DNA from 2 places in the Bacillus halotolerans genome. Region 2 is predicted to be linked to the other one. Evidence: riboswitches for the same ligand, from Rfam matches in the RefSeq annotation. Region 2 holds a riboswitch; the other holds the start of a gene.
What was found. A riboswitch is a leader RNA that binds a small molecule or an ion and turns the genes downstream of it on or off. The one in region 2 is predicted to bind lysine.

Region 1 (11,931 bases), 550 kb from region 2:
ACATGCTTTCTTCCTGTTTCTTTTCATGAAAAACACCGGCAACCCGGAACGGCACACCGTTCATCTCAATGTTTTTGTGCAGAGCGTCACCGTCAGGAAACAGCTCATCTCTTGCGGCCTCATTGATCATAACCACTTGGTGTGTGCTGTTTAATTCTTTTTCCGCCAGCTTTCTCCCCTCAGTGATGCTGATCGGGAACATATTGAAATAATCAGCATCCACTCCGTACACTTGAGGATAAGAAACGTTCGTTAAGTGAAAAACGGTGGCGCCTTCGGACAAGTAATATAAAGATAATCCTTTTACAACCGGGTCTGATTTTATTGCCTTAATGGTCTCTTCAGATACAGGGGGTGCGGACGTGTAAGAAACCTCCTGATAACCGCCTTCCTCCTCCCCGCCTGTTGGCTGGTACACAACATTAATCGCGTTATTTCCCATGCCGATCATGCTTTGCTTTAATTGCTCGCTTTGGCCTTTCAGCATAGAGACGATCGCAATGATCGCCGCTATACCGATAATGACACCAAGCATCGTAAGAATCGACCTCAGCTTATGTGAAAAAATAGATTGAAAGGAGATCCGAATATGTTCAAGCATGGCTAATCCCTCTCTCGTCTAACACTAATTCTCCGTCTCTGATAAACACGGTTCTGTCGGCTTTTCTGGCGACGTCCGGGTCATGGGTAATCATAATGATCGTTGTGCCTTCCTGATGCAATTGTGAAAACAGCGACAAAATTTGTTCACTTGATTTTGTATCAAGCGCCCCGGTCGGTTCATCTGCCAGAATAAACCGAGGCTGATTGACAAGGGCTCTGGCAATCGCCACCCGCTGCTTTTGTCCGCCGGACAGCTTTGGCGGCTTGTAAGAGATCCTATCTTTCAAACCAACCTTTTCAAGAGCTTCATAGGCTCTTTGCCTTCTTTCTTTTTTCTTTACCTTATTGTAAATCATCGGCAGCTCGACATTTTGCAGTGCGGTAAGGCGCGGCAGCAAATGAAAGGTTTGAAACACAAACCCGATCGATTCGTTGCGAATGTCAGCCAAAGCACCGTCTTTCCCTTTTAATACATCCATTTGGTCCAGCATATAGGTTCCGGAGGTCGGCCTGTCCAAACAGCCTATAATATTCATTAACGTAGACTTCCCTGAACCGGACGGCCCCATAATGGCCAGAAATTCACCAGCTTTGACGGTGAGATTAATATGCTTTAAGATCGGCACCTCTTCTTTGCCCAGCTTGTACGATTTAGAAATATTATTCAGTGTCAGCATTGACTGTAACCTGCTTTCCTTCCTTGACCGCGGGATCAGGATAGATCACATAATCTTCCGGTGTCAGGCCGCTTTTGATTTCGACCATGTCACTTTCGTCTGTCTCCCCGATTTCAACAGGCTGTTTAACCGCTTTCTGCTCCTCATCCGTCTTCCAAACGTATGGTTCGCCATCATCCTGGATAATCATGTCGGACGGCAGCTTAATGGTATTCGCATCTGCTTCGTCACTCATGACTTCAATATTGACATGATAGCCGACTTCAAGGCCCTTATGGCTGTCCAATAAAACAGTGAAAGGATAGTTAGAGGATTGGGGATTCATTTCCTCTTCAGCATAACTTTCTGACTCTTCCCCCTCGCCTGTTCCAGCAGGAAGCTTGCCGATTGAAGTAATCTTGCCTTTCCACTCGCCTTCACCGCCTGTTTTCAGCGTAACTCTGACTTTGCTGCCTTTTTTAATCGTGTCCATTAACAGCTCGTTGATTTGGCTTTTCACAAGGTATTTGCCCGTTGAAACGATTTGGATATACGGGCCTGCTGCCTGATCACCCGTTGCGCCGTCCGCAATATCCTGATTGACGCTTTGAACGATACCGTCATGCTTGCTTGTGATCACATTTGAACCTTTGTTTTTCGTAAGTGCAGCCAGTTCTTTTTGGTGCTGCTTCAGTTCAAGCTGGCTTGTCTTTAAATCAAAATTGGCCTGGTCAAGCTCGTCTTGAAGCTGTGCTTTCTCGTCTTTTCCGGCTGTCTTTAGCTTCTTCTCAGTTTCTGCTATTGATTTTTGCAAGCGGCTGATTTGAAGGTTTGTCATTTCGGTTTGTAAATTGCTTTGCTCAATTTCGTCAGAATGATCCTCGCCCTCGTACTCGAAAAGCTTATCGCCTTTTTTAACCTTATCGCCTTCTTTGACGTACGTTTTTTTAATGCTTCCTTTCTCTGAATCTATGTATACTTTTTGCTGTTTCTCTGGCTCAACTTTTCCCGAAAACGATTGGGCAGATTCAGATTCACCGCCCATATACACTGCGACCGATTCAGCATAAGGCTCCGATGATACGGCAACTTGGTTCATGTGAGTAAAAAAGTAAAAACCGCCGGCACCGATCCCCGCCAGTACGAGCACACCGGCACATATCGAACCGGCAATAAGCCATTTTTTCTTCTTGGACACAATGATCTCCTCTTTCTGTAATCTTCGTAATATTTTCGAAACATTCTAACCAATATTATCTATTAATTCAAATAGACTTTCAATCTTTTTCTTCAAAATCTGGAATTAGCAAGAAAAATTATATTTTTGTGGTTAAAAATAAAAAATCCCGGCGTCATGCCGGGATTTTTCTTACACAGAAACAAGCTGTTTTTCAGTTTTAATCAGGTCGTAGGTTAAGCATACTGGTTTATTTGTACGAGGATCAGTGACGATTTCGGCATCAATCTGGAATACCCGCTTCAAAATATCCGGCGTCATGACCTCCAGTGCGGTCCCTTCCTTGATGACCGTGCCTTTTTTGAGCGCAATCATATAATGGGAAAAACGGGCCGCGTGATTCAGATCATGAATCACCATTAAAATCGTCCGTCCTTGCTCCTTGTTCAGTCTGTCAAGCAGCTGCAGGATTTCGAGCTGATGTGCGAGATCGAGATATGTTGTAGGCTCGTCAAGCAAAAGCAGCTCTGTCCCTTGTGCAAGCGCCATCGCAATCCACACGCGCTGACGCTGTCCGCCTGACAATGCCTCAATCGGACGCTCATGGTATTCCGCCATGCCGGTTTCTTCGAGTGCCCATTTGATGATGCGGCGGTCTTCATCATTTAATCTGCCGAAGCCTGATTGATGCGGAAATCTGCCGTACGACACCAATTCGTACACCGTTAAACCGCTCGGAGCCTCAGGCGTCTGCGGCAGAATGGCCATATCCTTCGCAATGTCCTTAGTAGACATTTTATGAATCGCATTGCCGTTTAAGTAAACGGCACCTTGATGTGAGCGCATAATTCTGGACATCGTTTTTAATATCGTTGACTTTCCGCAGCCATTCGGCCCAATTAAGGTTGTTATTTTCCCTTTAGGAATGGATATATTTAAATCTTCTACAATCAGCCTGTCGCCATAACCGATCCCAAGCTGTTCCGTTGATAATGAATTCAAGTTCGGTCCCCTCCTCAATTCGATTTCATCAATAAATAAATAAAGTAAGGCGCACCTAAAACGGAGATGACAAGTCCGACCGGAATTTCTGACGGTGCCAATACATTTCTCGCCAGCGTATCAGCCAGAAGAAACAGAAACGCGCCGATAAAGGCGGAAACCGGTATAAGCGTCTGGTGGCGGGGACCGGTAAGCCTCCTTGCCACATGCGGTGCGATTAATCCGAGGAACGCGATGCCTCCTGCAGCTGCCACACAGGATGCGGCAAGAGCGACCGCTGCCAGAAGGAGAATCCGTCTTTCCTTTTCAACAGCAGTGCCAAGTCCGGTCGCTAATTGGTCTCCCAGCTGTAAAATGTTCAGATAGCGTGCTTTATATAAAGTAAAAGGAAGCAAAATCACAATCCAGGGGAGTACCGCCCAGATCATGTTCCAATTGGCCCCCCATATCGAGCCTGATATCCAAACTGCAGCCTGCATAAAGTCATGTGGGTCCATTTTGAGCTGAAAAATAAGCAAAAGGGCATTAAATCCGGCATTTACACCGATTCCGACTAGGATCAGCCGAATCGGAGTCACACCTTTTTTCCAAGCCAGAAGATAAATGAGAAACGCGGCGAGGAACGCGCCTGCCAGAGCGCTGAACGGCAGCATAAACGTCCCTAAAAAGCCGAGATCTGATGCTGACCCTTGAAAAAAGTAAATAAAGAGCACAACAGCAAGCGAACCCCCGGCGTTAATCCCGAGAATACCCGGTTCAGCCAAATCATTTTGAGACACGCTTTGCAAAATGGCTCCGGCAACAGCAATACCCGCCCCAACAAGCAGCGACAAAATTATTCGCGGCAGCCTGAACTCAAATAAGACAAGCTCATCCCGCGCCGTTCCTTGGCCGAAAAAGACCTTGAGCGTTTGCAATGGGGCAATTTTAATGACACCCAGATTCAGACTGATAAAAAAGACAAACATGATCAGCAGAAAAGTTACTGCTATCACAACAAGAGGTTTTTTCGTTTTCATTACAGCCCTCTCCTTTCACGACGTGCCAAATAAAAGAAAAAGGGAACACCGATGAGAGAGGTCAGCGCGCCGACAGGCGTTTCAAACGGCGCGTTCACGAGTCTGGCCGCAATGTCAGCAAAAACAAGCAAAACAGCGCCAAGCACCGCCGAGCAAGGAATAATCCACCGATAATCAATCCCTACCAAAAACCTTGTGATATGAGGAATGATCAGTCCGATAAACGCGATGGTGCCGGCAATGGAAACAGCAGCTCCCGTCAACACCACAACGACAAGCATGCCAACCAGTTTCACCGCTGATGTATATTGCCCAAGCCCCTTCGCCAGATCGTCACCGAGGCTTAACACCGTCACAGACCGGGCAATGATAAACGCAAACGTCAAACCGACAGCTCCTGCAATAACCAGCAGCTGAACGCCTGACCATTTCACACCCGCTACCCCGCCTGCGTACCAAAAGCTGACATCCTGTGCTACATCAAAACGGAGCGCAATTGCGGTTGAAATGCCCGTAAAGAAATAACTGACGGCCGTTCCGGCAAGAGCAAGCTTTACAGGCGTGAGACCGCCCCTGGAAAACATGCCGATGCCCAATACCGTCGATGCCCCCAGTCCGGCGCCCGCAAAGGACCACAGCACAAGCCCGAAGGCAGAAAGTCCTGGAAAAAAAGCAAACGCAATCGAAATAGCAAAAGCAGAGCCCGATGTTATCCCCATAATAGAAGGCTCCGCCAATGGGTTTCTCGTCATGCCCTGCATGATCGCCCCAGACACGGCTAACAATGCGCCGACAAGCGCGGCAGCAGCCGTTCTTGGCAGCCGAAGATCGTGTATAATTTGGTGTGAGGTTTCATTTGGCTGGAAATGAAAGATGGCGTCCCACACAGTCCGTAAATGGATATCCGCAGCACCGAGAGAAATGGACAGCATCGCGCCGAAGCATAATAAACATACCCCCGCAACAAGCACAATGACCGCACCAAACGACCGGGATGTCCATTGAATTTCTTCATCTGATATCATCTGTTTATTTTTCATGTGACTCAACAGCCGTACTTCCTTTCGATAATGATAATGATTATCAATTGCTGTTTCAGTATATCACTTTTTTCTGCTGATTTAATAGAGCGTTTTGATAAAAATGAGAATATGAATGCAAAAATATCGTGTCAACTGGCACTTGTGATGATATAATCACAGGTGATAATGATTCTCTTTATCATCTATTTATTTGGAAAGAAGGTATGAGATATGACCCATACATACAAGAAGCTTGGTGCCGCTTTTTTTGCTCTTTTATTGATTGCAGCGCTGGCAGCCTGCGGAAATCACTCAGAAAGCAAAGGCTCTTCCTCTGATTCAAAAGACGAAGAAACCGTTACATACAAGGCTGAAAACGGAAATGTAAAAATTCCCAAACATCCTAAACGGGTGGTTGTCATGGCTGACGGCTACTACGGAGACTTCAAAACACTGGGCATCAACGTCGTCGGTGCACCTGAAAATGTATTTAAAAACCCTTACTACAAAGGTAAAACCGATGGTGTCACAAATATCGGAGACGGCACTTCTGTTGAAAAAGTGATTGATTTAAAGCCTGACCTGATCATCGTTTGGACTACACAAGGCGCCGATATTAAAAAGCTCGAAAAAATCGCGCCGACTGTTGCGGTGAAATACGATAAACTCGATAACATCGAACAGTTTAAAGAATTCGCAAAAATGACAGGAACGGAAGATAAAGCGGAGAAGTGGCTTGCCGAGTGGGACAAAAAAGTCGCGGCAGCCAAAACAAAAATTCAAAAAGTCATTGGTGACAAAACAGTTTCTATTATGCAAACAAACGGCAAAGACATTTATGTATTCGGTAAAGATTTCGGAAGAGGCGGAAGCATCGTCTACAAAGATCTTGGTTTACAGGCCACAAAGCTGACAAAGGAAAAAGCGATTGACCAAGGCCCAGGGTATACCAGCATTTCTTTAGAAAAGCTCCCTGACTTCGCCGGAGATTACATTTTCGCGGGTCCATGGCAATCAGGCGGAGACGATGGCGGCGTATTTGACAGTTCCATTTGGAAAAACCTCGATGCTGTCAAAAATGATCATGTCTATAAAATTGACCCGATCGGCTTCTATTTCTCAGACCCGATTTCACTAGAAGGACAGCTGAAGTTTATCACGAAAAGCTTAACAAAATAAACAAAGAGCCGCACTGATCTGCGGCTCTTTTCTATATTGCAAAGAATCCGACAGGACGGAGCAACTCATATTGAACCACATCGCATATTTTCTTTCTCAATTCATATTAAGCTGCATCATCATCGCCGTAAGTTTTTTCAACGGTCTTTATATCGGAAAGCCTTTTTCTCATGTGCTTCTCGTTTTTATTTAAGTGCTGGCTTTGTTTCATTTTCTGAAGAAACGGAAAAAGCGTTTTTTGCATATTCGAATGTCCTATCACTGACAGCGTTCCTGTCCGCTATTTTGTGTATGGGACTTATAACAGGAGAAATAACGTTTTTATAAAAAAGACACCTGACTGCATTGTCAGGTGTCTTTTTTTATGCTTGTTTTTCTTTAGAGAATTTCTTTATCACAAACGGATAAATTGCCAGACCGACAAAGAACAAACCGATACCGAGAATAAATGTCGTTAAATCCGCTGTGCCTGTTACGATAACAAACAATGAGTATACACACGCTAAAATCGCGATCAATCCGTCTTTTACCCGGGAACCTTTCAGCTGATCATACGTTTCGCCTTTTATAACAAGCTTCAGGCTGTAAATCGCAGACACTAAATACGGAATTAAATACGCAAGGGTTGCCGCTGTCGTTAAAAACGTAAATGCGTCACTTATTGTCCGGGAAATAACAGAGAATATGAAGACCTGTGACATCACATTTGTAATGATCAAAGAAATAACCGGGCTTCCTTTTTTATTTGTTTTCGCAAAGACCGCCGGAAAATCTCCTGCTTTAGCAGCTTGGTACGGAACCTCAGAGCCAAGCAAAATCCAGCCGAGCATCGTTCCGAATAAGCAAAGAATCGCCAGTAGCGCCATAATCACGCTTCCTGCGTTTCCAACAATCGCATACAGCACATCAACGAACGGTTTTTCAGATCCGACAAGCTTATCGTGCGGCAGAACCCCCATTGTGATCAATGTGACAATAATGTAAATGCTTAACGCGATCAACAAACCTGTGATGGTCGCACGTTTCACATCACGCTGAGTACGCGCGCGTCCAGACAAGATCACTGCTGATTCAATTCCCACAAACGCCCATAGAGTAGAAATGGCGGCGTTGTGAACCTGTCCGCCGATGCCAATGCTTGTGCCGTTCTCACCTTGAATCGGAAAATAAAAATGATCGAATAATGTCGTTTGAAACACAAACAATCCGGCAATGATAAAGAAAACAAAACCTAATACTTTTGAAAACGTTGTGATAAAGTTTAATTTACTAGCACCGTTAATGCTTGCAACAAGAATCGTGTGCGTTCCCCAGAGCAAAATCGTACATACAGCAAACGTCAGCAATTGGCCGAGTGTCACCTCTTGGCTGCCGACAGCAAACAGTACACGTTTATCAACTAAAATCGGGAAAAACGAAGTCAAGTAACCGGCTAGACTTGTGATAATCGCCACGTTACTGATCCAGCTCGCCACCCAGTAGCCCCACACCATTGTGAATCCGGCAGCGTTCCCTTTCTTCGGATCAGAAAACAGCGCTCTCGCATAACTTTGCGGCCCCGCTGTCAGCTCAGGCTTGCGAATAGACAAGTGCCCGAAGACAAGCGCAATCATCAGCACGCCCGCACCTGTCAAAAGCCAGGCGGACGTAGCGCCAAGCGGACTTGCAATCGAAGCAAGCGAACTTGGCAGGGAGAAAATCCCCGATCCAACCATATTTCCAACGACAAACGCCGTTAATAACCAAAAACCCCATTTTTTTGTCTGTTCCATTCCAGTACCTCCAATGATTCTTTGTACGGACCAGAACCCGAGATCATGTAAACACAAAAAAAGCCTGAACAAAAGTCCATGCTTAAAGAAACACACACCCTTGATCTCCGGATAGCCCTCCGCGAAAAAGCACGCGGCAGTCCTGCACTTATTCAGATACAGTCCCAGCATAGAGAAGGATCGGCTTTCTCCACACTTCGGCGCTGATGCCTTTTACACATGTTTAACAGCTCCTGTCAGCCTGGCATGTGTGACTCATCATCCGCGCAACCTCTACCTCACTGAGAAAGAGTGAGGATTTATTTATTCAGTTACTCCCAGAAGGTTATCAAAGAAAGAATGATCTGTCAAAGGGAACAGATGGAAAATGCGGATAGAGCCAAGCCCTATCCGCATGCGGTTAGCGATTATTTTTCTTTTTTTGTACAGCTTCTTGAAGCGGATCATCTTTAAGAGCTGAACCGGCATCTTCAAGAGCTCCTTGGATTACGTTTTTTTCTTTTTCAGAACGTTTACCTTTATCTTTATTAAAGAAAGCCATTCGTATCACCTCTTTTAGAAAATAGGTACATCTTTAAGATGCCTTTTTCTCAGGAAATTATGCGGCTCATTTTTTTATCGGCCAAAGTTCTGTTGCTCAAACATACATTCTCTTGATATATTTGTAATTCAGAGATTTTTGCAAAAGATAAAGGAGAAGCGGGGAAATGACAGGAAAAACACACATCATGGGAGGCATCGCTTCTTGTACCGCAGCGGCTTATTATTATGGATTTGACCCAGTACTCATGGCGGCGTCCGGCGCGGTTGGCGCATTAATTCCCGACATCTGCCACACGCAAAGTAAAATCGGAAGAAGATTTCCTATCTTATCGAAAATTGTCAGTTCCGTATTTGGCCACCGCACCTTTACACACAGCCTGCTGTTTCTGCTCATCATGTTTTTTATCACAGCCACATATATTCCAGATAAAAACATATCAGCAGGGCTGATGATCGGAATGGCAAGCCACTTGGTTCTGGATGCCTGGACAGTGAATGGCATCAAATTGTTATTCCCTTCAACCATTCGCATACGGCTGCCGTTGTATATGAAGACAGGCAGTTTTTCCGAACAGCTTGTGTTGGCCGGTCTGACAATAGCGTCATGCTATTATTTTTATATGCTGTTCCATGGGCGTATGTTTTAAACACGAGTGCTGAAGCTTGTCTAAGAAGACTGTTTTTAGTAGGTTTTACATAAGAAGCATCTTCATGGCAGATGTTCAAGAAAACGTGAGGAGTTATAAATTGATGAAAGGAACCTTTTTTCACAATCAGCGTTTTTTAAGTTTATCCATCTTATTCATGTGGATCAAAACTTATGTGATCTATAAACTGGGTTTTGATTTGCAGATCGACTCTCTATTGCAGGAGCTGATTCTGCTGATCAATCCGCTTAGCTTCATACTCCCTCTATTTGGGATTGGACTGCTTTTAAAAGGCAGCAAGCAGCGCATCTTTTTGCTGATTGCCAATTTGGTTCTGACTGCCATTTTGATCTCCAACACGATTTTTTACGGCTTTTATATCGATTTTATTACCATCCCGGTTTTGTTTCAGGCAAGCAACATGAGCGATATGGGCAGCAGTGTAAAAGAGCTGTTCAATCCTTTGTTCATCGCTCTGTTTGCGGATTTGGCTTTTCTTCTTCTGCTCTCCAGAAAAGAAAAGAGACCGGGGTCAAAAGCGAACCCCCGTACGGTCAAACGGTACTATGCCGCTTCCTGCGGGATTCTTATATGTACGCTGGGGCTTGCAGAAATTGAACAGCCGAAGCTATTGGCACATTCCTTCGACCGGGAAGTGCTCGTCAAAAGCATTGGCCTGTTTCAGTTCCACATCTACGATACCATTTCTCAGACTGTCAATATGAGTGCGAAGGCATTTGCCGATGAAGACAGCCTCTCTACAATCAAAAACTACACTGAGGCTGACTACAGCAAGCCGGATCAAAGCAAGTTCGGACTGGCAAAGGGACGGAATGTGATTTTTGTGACGCTTGAATCGACTCAAAGCTTTGTTCTGAATGAAAAGGTAAACGGAAAAGAAATTACCCCGTTTATGAATGACCTGATGAAAAAGAGCTATTCCTTTGATCATTTTTATCAGCAAACAGAGCAAGGCAAAACGTCTGATTCGGAATTTATCGTCGCTAACTCTCTATATCCTTCCCTAAGCGGCGCCGTCTTTTTTACGAAAAGTGACCATCAATTTCATACGATGTACAAATCACTCAAGCAGAATGATTATTATTCAGCCGTCTTTCACGCCAATCATAAAACATTTTGGAACAGAGATGTGATGTATGAAACGTTTGGGATTGACCGCTTTTTTGATGTCGATGAGTTCCATGTGACTCCTGAAACCTCAACAAGCTGGGGATTAAAGGATAAGGAATTTCTGGAACAGTCAGCTGCTAAACTGAAAAACCTGCCGCAGCCGTTCTACAGCAATTTCATCACATTGACGAACCATTTTCCGTTTGAAATTGATGAAAAGGATCAGCTGATTGATGAATATGATTCGAGCAGCGACCTGTTAAACCGCTATGTGACGACGGTTCGCTATGAGGATGAAGCACTGAAGCATTTTATCAAAAAGCTCAAGGATGAAGGCTTATACGAAAACTCGATGATTGTCTTTATGGGAGATCATTACGGCATATCAGAAGCCCATAATAAAGCCCTGGCTGAGTTTTTAGGAAAAAGTGAAATTACGCCATATGACACCGTCCAGCTTCAGCGGGTGCCGTTTATCATTCATATTCCTGGAATCACTGATCAAAACCCGGAAACAATCTCCGATGCCGGAGGACAGGTTGACGTCAGGCCGACTCTGATGCACCTGCTCGGAATTGATACAAAAGGTGATATTCAGTTTGGCAATGATTTGCTGTCAAACAACCGAACGCCATTTGCCGTGCTGAGAAACGGCAGCTTTATCACGAACGACTATGTATATACGAAAAACACATGCTACAGCAAAAAAACAGGAGAAGTGTTAGAAAATCAAGATGCGTGCGCTCCCTATAAAGAAAAAGCAAATGAAGAGCTGTCTCTTTCTGATAAAATGTTAAACGGAGACCTTCTGCGTTTTTATGGTCAATAAAAAAATCCCTCTACGAGGGATTTTTTTCATGTTTCGTATATCACTTTACCTGTCAGCTTCGTTTCATAGCCATTAAGATGAGACAGGTTGGCCTTATATTCTTCCGATTTCAAGATGCTCTTTACAGCTTCAAGCAGCTGCTGGTGTTTTTTCAAAATGACAATGTCGTATTGTTCCTCGATGAGCGGGATAAAATCAACGCTTCCCATATGTGCCGCGTGCTGCGCCCCGATTCCCGCGTCTGCCTGCCCGCTCGAGACTTGGGAGGCAACAGCATAATGATCAGTCACAATGTCACTGTATCCCTTGACGTCTGAAGGTGTCACACCAAGCAGACCAAGCTGTTCGTCA
Region 2 (11,931 bases):
AATTGAACTGAATTGAGTCAGCGTCCACGTCACCGATTGAACGATTTTCTGTTCATCTTCCTTCTTATAGTTTTTAAATTCTTTCGAGAAGTCCGCTATAGCAGTGCCATCTTTTTTGATATCTACGTTAACAGTTGTGTCAGCCGGCAAAACAGCTCTGAAGCCATTCGGCAGAATCTCTGACACAGGCCCGCCCTGCACAAGGTATTCAAGCGCCTGCTTAGCCGTTCCTTCACTTTTCGGAAGAGGCATCGTTTGAGCAACGACATAACCGTTTTTATCAATGAGATAAAGCTCCCTCATCACTGTAGAAGAGTCCTGATTCGCTTTTTCGGTATCACTTTTTTCATTTTTTGTTTTTTCGGCTGCTGTTGTATTTGAATCGGTCCCCGCTTCATCATTTACGTATGTAACGTCTTGAGGCGGATCGATTTCCTCAGCTGTCTTATCGGATTGAAATAAACCGCACCCGGATAAAAGCAAGGCAGAGGTGAGACAAGTGGCACCAATGACTGCAGGTCCTTTTTTCAGCATACTTTTCCCTCCTAAGGCTGTTTGTACTACTATGTATACGAGCCTCTGCGGAAAATAGACCGATGAATTCCATTAAAAACAGAAAAAACCCGCAACACGCCGTTGCGGGGCAAAACTATCTTCTAATTGGTTCTCGCAAAGAGATGCATTCTACGTGACCTACTTCATGGCCAAACCAGTCATCTGCTATTTTCGCAAACTGATCCCGTTCTCCTGTAGTCAGGAATTGATGATCTGGGGTAAACGGAGATTGATTCAGCAGTCCTTTATACGATAGAATCGTACTCACTTCCCGGGCTGTTTCATCGCCTGACGAAATAATATTCACATGCTCTCCCATATATCTTTGAATTGCGTCTTTTAAAATAGGATAATGGGTGCAGCCTAAAATCAGCGAGTCAATCGATGTATCTTTTAATGGAGATAATGATGTTTTGACAATCTCGTCTGCTGTTTTGTCCAGAAACTTTCCGCTTTCCACAAACGGCACAAGCAGCGGACAGGCAAGATTTTCGACCTTCAGTTCGGCATTTAATGCCAGAAGGGCTTCTTCATAAGCATTGCTCTTAATGGTGTTTTCTGTGCCGATTACACCGATATGCTGATTTTCTGTCACTTTTATCGCTGCCCGCGCACCAGGCTGGATCACCCCGACCACCGGAATATCAACGTCGCGCTGGATGTCTTCCAGTGCAATTGCTGTCGCGGTGTTGCAGGCGATCACCAGCATCTTAATGTGGTGGTTTTTCAACAAATAATTTGTCAGCTCCCGCGTGTATTGAAGCACTTCTTCTTCAGGACGCGGCCCGTACGGACACCGTTTTGTATCCCCTACGTAGATTATATTTTCTTTTGGTAGCTGTCTCATGATTTCCTTTGCAACGGTTAACCCGCCAACCCCGGAATCAATGACTCCTATTGGTTGTTCCAACAAAATCGCCTCATTTTCTCTTCATTTCATGCTGCAGTTTCATCAATGATTTTTCGAAGATGGCTATTTCTTCATCTGTAAACGTTTCGAACATATCACGCAGGTATTCCTGCCTTTTTGTAATGACCTCTTGGATAATGCGTTCTCCTTCAGGCAGAAGGTGTATCCTGACGACACGTCTGTCCGCCGGATCCTTTACCCGCTCGACAAGCTCATTTTTTTGCATACGGTCGATGAGATCCGTCGTCGTGCTGCATGCCAGATACATTTTCCCCGATAGTTCGCCGATTGTCATGTCTCCTAATTCATAAAGCCATTGCAGACCGACAAATTGCGGCGGCGTGATCGCGTATTGGTTTAGGATTTCTCTTCCTTTTTGTTTAATGATCGCGGCAATGTGGCGGAGCGACTTTTCAATGTCCGCAACATGCTCCAAAGGTTTTGATGTCATTTGTCCATCCCTCACTCAAGGATCTCTTACGCACAAAAGCGTTCCGTGTCTATTTTCCTTCTTTTTTAAAGAAAATGCAAGACTCGCGGGACGAGAAATAGAGGGACATTAGGCAAATGAAAGCAAATTGAAAATCTCGTTTTATATCGTATCATCCAAGTTTAATATAGGAATTTGGAACTTTTCAAACAAACAGCAATAACCGGCTCCCTCCTGAAAAGAAGGAATACCGGCAAGGATTAAAGCTCTAGCTCACCCATTCTAAGAAGCTCAACAACGGCTTGCGAACGCCCTTTCACACCTAATTTCTGCATGGCATTTGAAATATGGTTTCGAACGGTTTTCTCACTGATAAATAGCTCGCTTGCAATCTCCTTTGTTGTCTTATCTTGAACGAGCAATTCGAACACTTCTCTTTCTCTTTTCGTTAGCAGCGGCTTCGATTGAAATTCTTTCTCCTTCAAGTATTGTAACCCTCCTTGCTAAGGTGAGAGCGAATCTGAAACGAATGGGTTTTGATATAGTCAAGATATCATATGTCAGGAGGGCGCAGGAGGTGACGTTTACAGAAGAATTAGTTTATGGTGTATGGAGAAGCTTTTCTTTCTCCTCACTCGTCCAGCTGACAGCCTTTCCGCTTTCCTTTGACACTTGAACCATGACAACAGCTCCAGTGAAGCAAGGCTCCCCTACGCTATTTTCTCCGAGGTAATGCAAGGTGAGGGATGAACTGCCGACAGCGCTTGTTTTTACATAAATACGCAAGTCTTCATAAGGCATAACTTGGCGCAGATAATCACATTGCTGACTGGCGACGACTGTCATGGTTTGCTTATGTTGTTTCATCATATTCAGATTTTTAAAATAAGATATCCTCGCTTCTTCAAAATAGATGAAAGGGATTACATTATTCATATGCCCAAACATATCTGTCTCAGAAAATCGTACAGATACTTCATTAAAAAAAGAAAAGGATTCTTTCCATTTTTGAAACGGCATGTCAATGTAAGCAGGAAGCTTCATTTCACTCATCTCCTTATTGTTAAAAAAACCTCTCCCATGCGGAAGAGGTTTTTTCATCTTATACTCTGTCGCTTCCGAAGAAATTGCGGAATGCTTGTAAGTTTGTATCCCTGTTTAAGGCAGCGATAGAAGTGGTCAGCGGAATGCCTTTCGGACAGGATTGAACGCAGTTTTGCGAGTTGCCGCAATCTGCAAGGCCTCCTTCATCCATCAGCGCTTCCAGCCGGTCGGATTTGTTCATGGCTCCTGTCGGATGGGCGTTAAACAGACGGACCTGAGACATTGGAGCAGGCCCCATGAATTTCGATTTGCTGTTTACATTCGGGCAGGCTTCCAGGCAGACACCGCACGTCATGCATTTTGATAATTCATATGCCCACTGGCGGCGTTTTTCCGGCATTCTCGGTCCCGGCCCTAAATCGTACGTGCCGTCGATCGGTATCCACGCTTTTACTTTTTTCAGAGAATTAAACATTCTGCTGCGGTCAACCTGCAGATCACGCACGACCGGGAACGTTTTCATCGGTTTTAAGCGGATCGGCTGTTCAAGCTGGTCAACAAGCGCCGTACAAGACTGGCGTGGCTTTCCGTTTATAACCATTGAACATGCGCCGCATACTTCTTCAAGACAGTTCATATCCCATGTGACAGGAGTTGTCTTTTCACCTTTCACGTTAACCGGATTCCGGCGGATTTCCATTAGAGCGGAAATGACGTTCAGGTTCGGGCGGTATGGTATTTCAAATTCTTCATCGTAAGGCGTGCTGTCGGGTGTGTCTTGACGTGTGATAATAAATCGTATGGTCTTTTTCTCACTCATGATTATTTCGCCACCTTCTTCTTCGAGTAATCCCGTTTCCGAGGCGTTATCAGTGATACATCGACATCCTGATACTCAAACTCAGGCGCTTCATACGGGCTTACATGTTTAGCCATTGTTGTTTTGAGCCATTCATCATCATTACGCTCAGGGAAATCCGGTTTATAATGGGCGCCCCTGCTTTCATTACGGTTGTAAGCACCCAGTGTAATCACCCTGGCAAGCTGAAGCATGTTTGAAAGCTGGCGTGTAAACATAGCTCCCTGGTTGCTCCATTTTGTCGTGTCATTGATGTTAATCTTTTTATACCGCTCCATTAACTCCTGAATTTTGTCATCTGTTTTCAACAGCTTGTCGTTATGGCGGACAACCGTCACATTCGCCGTCATCCATTCCCCGAGCTCTCTATGGAGGACGTACGCATTTTCGTTTCCGTCCATATTCATGATCTCAGCCCATTTTTCTTCTTCTTTTTTCACGTGGGCATCGAATATCGATGAAGACATATCCTCTGCGGAAGATTCTAAGCCGTTTACATATTTAACCGCATTCGGTCCGGCTACCATTCCTCCGTAAATCGCGGAGAGCAGGGAGTTTGCTCCCAAGCGGTTGCCGCCGTGCATGGAGTAATCACATTCTCCAGCGGCAAACAGTCCCGGGATATTTGTCATTTGATCGTAATCTACCCATAAGCCGCCCATTGAATAATGAACCGCAGGGAAGATTTTCATTGGGAGTTTGCGCGGGTCGTCTCCCATAAACTTCTCATAAATTTCAATGATGCCGCCGAGCTTAATATCAAGCTCTTTTGGATCTTTATGAGACAGATCGAGATACACCATGTTCTCGCCGTTGATGCCGAGTTTCTGATTCACACACACATCAAATATTTCGCGTGTCGCAATATCACGCGGCACCAGGTTCCCATATGCAGGATATTTTTCCTCAAGGAAATACCATGGCTTACCGTCTTTGTATGTCCATACGCGTCCGCCTTCACCGCGCGCTGATTCACTCATCAGCCTTAATTTATCATCCCCCGGTATAGCTGTCGGGTGGATCTGAATGAATTCTCCATTTGCATAATACGCTCCCTGCTGATAAACGATCGATGCAGCAGACCCTGTATTAATCATGGAGTTTGTGGATTTACCGAAAATGATTCCCGGTCCGCCTGTCGCCATAATGACAGCGTCAGAACGGAAGGATTCAATTTGCATGTTTGTCAGGTTTTGCGCGACAATTCCGCGGCAGGTTCTGTCATCATCTAATATAGCGCCAAGGAATTCCCAGCCTTCGTATTTTGTGACCAGACCGGCAACCTCGTATCTGCGCACTTGCTCGTCCAAAGCGTAAAGCAGCTGCTGGCCAGTCGTCGCACCTGCATAAGCTGTTCTGTGGTGCTGTGTACCCCCAAATCGGCGGAAATCAAGCAGCCCCTCAGGCGTCCGGTTAAACATGACGCCCATCCGGTCTAATAAGTGGATGATTGATGGCGCCGCTTCACACATCGCCTTAACCGGCGGCTGATTGGCAAGAAAGTCTCCCCCGTATACAGTATCGTCAAAATGTTCCCACGGAGAGTCGCCTTCCCCTTTTGTATTGACTGCTCCGTTGATGCCGCCTTGGGCACAAACCGAATGAGAACGTTTCACAGGAACGATGGAAAACAGCTTAACCGCCATTCCTGATTCCGCTGCTTTGATTGTCGCCATGAGGCCGGCAAGACCCCCGCCGACTACAATAATGCTTGTTTGACTCATGATAGCCCCTCTCCCTCTAGTAATCTAGTACTCTTATACAAATGCAAAAATCGCTTTTAAGCCTACGTATGACAGTGCAACAAAGATAATCAGCGTAACGTACGTCGAAATTCTTTGAGAACGTGGCGTTACAGTGATGCCCCACGTGACAGCAAAAGACCATAAACCGTTCGAGAAGTGAAAAATTGTCGATAAAACACCTACAATGTAAAAGCCCAGCATAGCCGGCGAGCTCAAGATATTCGCCATCATGTCGAAATTGACCTCAGCGCCCATCTGTGCAGCAATGCGGGTTTCCCACACATGCCAGCTCACAAAAATGAGGGTGATGATACCCGTTACACGCTGCAGGACAAAGAGCCAGTTTCGCATATAGCTATATTGTCCTGCGTTATTTTTCGCAGTAAACGCTATGTACACACCATAAACTGCATGATAAATTAAAGGTAAGAAGATAATAAAGATTTCCAGAGCATACCTGAAAGGCAGACTATCCATAAAATGAGCAGCATTATTGAATGCTTCCGCGCCCCTTGCGGCAAACTGGTTGACGACTAAATGCTGAATCAAAAAGATGCCGACCGGTATGACGCCAAGCAAGGAATGCAATCTTCGAAAATAAAACTCTCTGTTCCCAGACATTACTTTACCCCCTGTTTGATAAGTGCGAAATGTGCTAAATCTCTTCCCCCACTTCTTTCAATTGTAAGCACTTTATTAAGATTTATTGACAATTTCATTTTACTCCTACCACAAAAGGGCGTCAAGAAAACGCGTACATAAATTCTAATTTTCCGAATTGATTAGTTGATTCAAAAATTTTATTTTATCAATATATAATTCTTTCTTAATTTTTCATGAGAATTACAGGATCATTCTGTAATCCTCCCCCCTGTTTGGGCTATAATATACGAAGGAGAGAGGGGAGACAGATATGAAGTCTAAATATGAAGCATCAATACATAATCTAAAAGAAATTGAAATGAACGCCTATGCCTATGAACTGATACGAGAGATTGTTCTCCCAGACATGCTTGGCCAAGATTACTCTTCCATGATGTATTGGGCAGGGAAACATCTCGCCCGAAAGTTTCCTCTTGAATCATGGGAGGAATTTCCGGCTTTCTTTGAAGAAGCAGGCTGGGGAACCCTCACAAACGTTAGCGCAAAGAAACAAGAGCTAGAATTCGAGCTTGAAGGACAGATCATTTCCAATCGGCTAAAATATCAGAAAGAACCTTGCTTTCAGCTGGAAGCTGGCTTCATCGCCGAGCAAATTCAATTGATGAATGATCAGATTGCCGAATCATACGAACAAGTAAAAAAGAGAGCCGATAAAGTGGTTCTGACTGTTAAATGGGATATGAAAGACCCTGTTTAATGAAAAAGGCGGTGACTGCATGAGTCCCGCCTTTTTGGTTGTCATGACACAGCTGAAGGATGTTTCGAGAGCTCGAATGCATCGTGGAGTGCTTCCACCGCTTTTACCATGTCATTTTCGCTCACTACTGTTGAAACTTTGATTTCAGATGTGCTGACCATTTTGATTAATATGTTTTTTTCCGCCAGTACAGCAAACATTTCAGCCGCTACACCAGGGTTTGATACCATGCCTGATCCGACAATGGATACTTTGGCCAATTTGCTTTCTGTCTCGATTTTTTCGAATTCCAGCGCATCTTTGTACTCTTCAAGTACGGCAACAGTCTGGTCCGCGTCTTCGGATTTAACAGAGAAGGAAATTCCGGTCTCATGGTCTCCCGCCTGCGTTTGAATAATGATATCCACGTTAATGTTTCTTTTTGCAAGAGTTGTAAAAATAGTAGACAAAGTGGTCAGGCCGCTTGTCAGCCCGTAGATGGTTACCCTTGTGATTTGATCTTCGAACGCGATGCCTCTGACGATAAGATTCTGCTCCATGGATGATTCCTCCTCAATTAATGTTCCCGCTTCTGTTTCTGTACTTGAACGCACTTCTAACGGCACTTGGTGATTTTTCGCAAATTCAACCGCTCTCGGATGAAGAACTCCAGCGCCTAAATTGGCAAGCTCCAGCATTTCATCGTAAGAGATGCCGGCAAGCTTTCTCGCTGATTTCACGTAGCGCGGATCGGTTGTAAACACGCCGGGCACATCTGTATAAATATCACATTTATCCGCTTTTAATGCGGCAGCCAAAGCCACTGCTGTTGTGTCTGAACCGCCTCTGCCCAATGTCGTGATTTCACTGTCGTCTGTCATGCCTTGAAACCCTGCCACAACAACGACTTTTCCTTCCTGAAGCTGGCCTTCTAACACGGATGTGTTCATCTCCGTAATTCTGGCGTTGCCATGGACGGCCTCCGTGCGGATCCCCGCCTGCCATCCTGTATAGGAAACGGCGTCATAGCCTTTTTCCTGCAGCGCCATGGAAAGCAAGGAAATGGTGACCTGCTCGCCTGTTGCCAGCAGCATATCCATTTCACGTTTGCTCGGCTGATCAGTGATGTCTTTTGCAAGGCTGACCAATGCGTCAGTGGATTTCCCCATAGCTGATACGACAACAACGACTTGATGGCCTTTCTGTTTTTCCGCAATGACACGGTTTGCTGCATTTTGAATTTTTTCGACTGAGCCGACGGAAGTACCACCGAATTTTTGTACAATGAGACCCATGTATAACCACCCTTTACATTTTGGTTCGTGCGGGTGAGGAGAAAGAGCGCTTTGTCCACAATAAAAAAAGCAATGAGAGGAATTGCTCTCATTGCTTATCAATTAATCATCACGATGATTATGAACAACGAGATAGCCCTCCAAGAAAATGATTTCTTGACAGCCTTACATTTATTCAATGCACGGCCAGCAAATAATACCGATGGGGTTTTATTTGCTTCGGCGACGCTCCCCTTTCAGCCTTTTTCTCAGAATCCATCTTTCTCCAAAGGCTTACTCTTGAAGTTCGCACCTCTATCTTCACCATATTACACGATCTAATTATGAAATTAGTTCACATTTTATCAGAACTTTTTCAAAAGGACAACATTATTTTTGCAATTTATCATAAAGCAGCTGTGCCGCCGCTGCGGGTACACCCGCTTTTTTGATGTCCTCGAGGCTTGCTTCCTTCATTTTTTTGACGGAACCGAAATGCTTTAACAGCATTTTCTTTCTTTTTTCTCCGATTCCGGGTATATCGTCTAGCACAGACTGGAACGCGCTTTTCCCGCGGATTTGCCTGTGGAAGCTGATCGCAAACCGGTGCACCTCATCCTGAATGCGCTGAAGCAGGTAAAATTCCTGGCTGTTTCGTTCAAGATAAACCGTCTCCAGCGGATCGCCGATTAATAAATTGGAGGTTCTGTGTTTATCATCCTTCGCCAAGCCGGCAATCGGGATATCAAGGCCGAGTTCGTTTTCTATGACGTCACGGGCCGCATTGATCTGGCCTTTCCCTCCGTCTATAATGATCAGGTCAGGGAGCGGCAGGTTTTCGCGAAGCACTCTTGTATATCTTCGTCTGACAACCTCTCTCATTGAGCCGTAATCATCAGGCCCTGTGACAGTTTTGATTTTGTATTTGCGGTATTCCTTTTTGTATGGTTTGCCGTCGATGAACACAATCATCGCCGAAACCGGGTTTGTCCCTTGTATATTCGAGTTATCGAACGCTTCGATTCTGTGCGGGGTATAAATATTTAAGGCGTCTCCGAGTTTCTGCACAGCACCGATTGAACGCTCCTCGTCACGTTCGATTAAAGAGAATTTTTCTTTAAGCGCGATTTTTGCGTTTTTATGTGCCAGCATAAGCAATTCTTTCTTCGACCCTTTTTTCGGCTGATGGACGTTTGTTTCCAACAGCTGCTCAATCATCGATTGATCGACGCTGTCCGGCACTAAAATCTCCTTCGGCAGAAAATGGTTGTTTTTTGAATAAAACTGCCCGATGAAGGTAAGGAACTCTTCATCTGCTTCCTGATAAAGCGGAAACATGCTGACGTCACGTTCGATGAGCTTTCCTTGCCGTACAAAAAAGACCTGTACGCACATCCAGCCTTTATCATAAGCGTAAGCGAATACATCACGGTCGACTAAGTCGTTCATCGTCATTTTTTGTTTTTCCATCGTTGATTCGATATGGGCAATTTGGTCACGAAGCTCCTTTGCCCGTTCAAATTCAAGGTTCTCAGCCGCCTCAAGCATTTTCTCTTCAAGCTCTTTTTTGACGTCGTTATAGCCGCCTTTTAAGAAACGGGTAATACTCTCAACCAGCTCTCTGTTTGTCTCTTCAGAAATGTCCTTTACACACGGAGCAAGACATTGTCCGAGGTGATAATAAAGACACACTCTGTCGGGGAGCTTTGAGCATTTTCTGAGAGGATAGAGACGGTCGAGCAGCTTTTTCGTCTCCCTTGCGGCCTGCACATTCGGATACGGTCCGAAATAGCGCCCTTTATCTTTTTTGACATTGCGGGTGACAATCAGCCTTGGGTGGCGTTCATGGGTGAGTTTTATAAAAGGATAGGTTTTATCGTCTTTCAGCATGACGTTATATTTCGGATCATGCTTTTTGATCAAGTTCATTTCTAAAATAAGCGCTTCAAGATTTGAGGACGTCACGATGTATTCAAAATCCTCGATTTCCGTCACAAGCCTCTGTGTTTTTGCGTCATGAGACCCGGTAAAGTAGGAGCGCACTCTGTTTTTCAGCACTTTTGCTTTTCCTACGTAGATCACTGTCTGCTGACGGTCCTTCATTAAATAACACCCGGGCTGATCGGGAAGGAGGGCGAGTTTTTCTTTCAGTTGTTTGTTCATATGTTACCCTTCCTTATAGTTAGTCCTTTGTTTCCAGTTTAACACGAACAGGTGTTTTTCTCCATGGTTCACGATTGGCGAATAAAAAAAGCGATCCCTCAATTGGAATCGCTCTGGCATGTAAGCAGCCGAACATTAAAGATGTTTGTTTACAAGCTCTTGAAGCGCTTCTTTCGGTTTGAAGCCTACAGATGTTTCAACAACTTCTCCATCTTTTAAGACAAGAAGTGTCGGGATGCTCATAACGCCGTATTTGCCTGCTGTTTCTTGGTTCTCATCTACATCGATTTTTACGATTTTCAGTTTGTCGCCCATTTCTTGATCCAATTCTTCAAGAACAGGTGCAATCATTTTACAAGGTCCGCACCAAGGGGCCCAGAAATCAGCCAGTACGACGCCTTCGCTTGTTTCAGCTGAGAAAGATTGATCAGTTGCTTTTACGATAGCCATTATTGAATTCCTCCAATTGTGAAATGATGATTTTTAGTATAGCATCTCCCATTCGTTCACGCTATTTAAATGCTTATAAATTATTTTTTCCTGATCACAATCGGTTTACTCATAGAATGGGGCATTTCGAAATTAAAACACGAATCTGATAATCGCTCCGATCACCACGATTGCGCCGATGATCATTAAAATTGTACGAAGCATAGGACAACATCCCTTCTATAACCGTCATATACTTTACCATGCCCTTTTGGAGCTGTTTCAAAACAAAAAAGAGCGCTGTCCTCTAGTGGATCGGCGCTCCTTTTTTTGGTTAAGAATCAGTCCGTAATGTGAGTAAGACAACTGCCATTGGCGGCAGCTTTGCTTTCAATTTGTTTTTATTTACAGAATAACGGCTGAACGATTCAGGTTTTACGTGCTCCGGGTCATCAAACGTGTTATGGGCGTTCATCTTTTCAGCAGTCAGGATAACGCCGGAATGATCCACAGTCTTGTCAAGACCTCTCAGCTCGATCTCCACCTCTGCTTTATTTTGATGATCAATGTTACAGATGCTGACGTTTATATCGCCCTCAGCATTTCTTGATGCTGACACACTGATTTGAGGCAGCGTTTCTCCCTTCCATTCATAGTCAGCGGACGTTGTTTCAGTATCTAAAAGAGAGGCATCCTGATGTACCTTAAACATATCAAACACATGGTATGTCGGCGTTAATAGCATCCGTTCTCCCTCAGTCAGAATCATAGCTTGAAGCACGTTTGCCGTCTGTGCGATGTTGGTCATTTGCACCCGGCGGCAATGCTGATGGAAAATGTGAAAGTGAGAAGCTGCGACCAGCGCGTCACGAATCGTGTTTTGCTGATATAAAAAGCCTGGGTTTGTTCCTGGCTCAGGGTCAAACCATGTGCCCCATTCGTCAATAATCAGTCCGACCCGCTGTTCCGGATCATACCGGTCCATAATTGTTCCGTGTTTTTCAATCAATTCATCAATGTATTTGGCCTTTTTCATCGTGATGAACCATTCGTCCTCTGTAAATTCTGTGGCCGATCCTTTGCCCTTCCAGAAATCTCCCGGAATCGTGTAGTAATGAAGGCTTAGCCCATCCATCAGGCCAGCGGCTTTTTTCATGAGCACGTCCGTCCAATTAAAATCATC

Region 1: linked by a shared signal. The riboswitch ahead of DIC78_RS14450 (amino acid permease) and the one ahead of DIC78_RS17360 (aspartate kinase) in region 2 are both predicted to bind lysine.

What each region holds. Positions count from the first base shown of each region.
Region 1 covers NZ_CP029364.1:2,832,527-2,844,457, reverse strand. The annotation lists gene DIC78_RS14490 (ABC transporter permease) at 1-601, opposite strand, end outside; gene DIC78_RS14485 (ABC transporter ATP-binding protein) at 594-1,280, opposite strand; gene DIC78_RS14480 (efflux RND transporter periplasmic adaptor subunit) at 1,264-2,457, opposite strand; gene DIC78_RS14475 (ABC transporter ATP-binding protein) at 2,629-3,438, opposite strand; gene DIC78_RS14470 (FecCD family ABC transporter permease) at 3,453-4,457, opposite strand; gene DIC78_RS14465 (FecCD family ABC transporter permease) at 4,457-5,497, opposite strand; gene DIC78_RS14460 (iron-hydroxamate ABC transporter substrate-binding protein) at 5,711-6,658, shown strand; gene DIC78_RS14450 (amino acid permease) at 7,021-8,430, opposite strand; lysine riboswitch at 8,535-8,714, opposite strand; gene sspJ (small acid-soluble spore protein SspJ) at 8,831-8,971, opposite strand; gene DIC78_RS14440 (metal-dependent hydrolase) at 9,138-9,620, shown strand; gene DIC78_RS14435 (LTA synthase family protein) at 9,724-11,580, shown strand; gene DIC78_RS14430 (substrate-binding domain-containing protein) at 11,607-11,931, opposite strand, start outside.
Region 2 covers NZ_CP029364.1:3,382,272-3,394,202, reverse strand. The annotation lists gene DIC78_RS17405 (GerMN domain-containing protein) at 1-534, opposite strand, end outside; gene racE (glutamate racemase) at 650-1,468, opposite strand; gene DIC78_RS17395 (MarR family winged helix-turn-helix transcriptional regulator) at 1,476-1,916, opposite strand; gene gerE (spore germination transcription factor GerE) at 2,156-2,380, opposite strand; gene DIC78_RS17385 (acyl-CoA thioesterase) at 2,496-2,939, opposite strand; gene sdhB (succinate dehydrogenase iron-sulfur subunit) at 2,998-3,759, opposite strand; gene sdhA (succinate dehydrogenase flavoprotein subunit) at 3,762-5,522, opposite strand; gene sdhC (succinate dehydrogenase cytochrome B558) at 5,556-6,164, opposite strand; gene DIC78_RS17365 (YslB family protein) at 6,457-6,903, shown strand; gene DIC78_RS17360 (aspartate kinase) at 6,945-8,177, opposite strand; lysine riboswitch at 8,303-8,482, opposite strand; gene uvrC (excinuclease ABC subunit UvrC) at 8,547-10,319, opposite strand; gene trxA (thioredoxin) at 10,455-10,769, opposite strand; gene DIC78_RS17340 (alpha-N-arabinofuranosidase) at 11,083-11,931, opposite strand, start outside.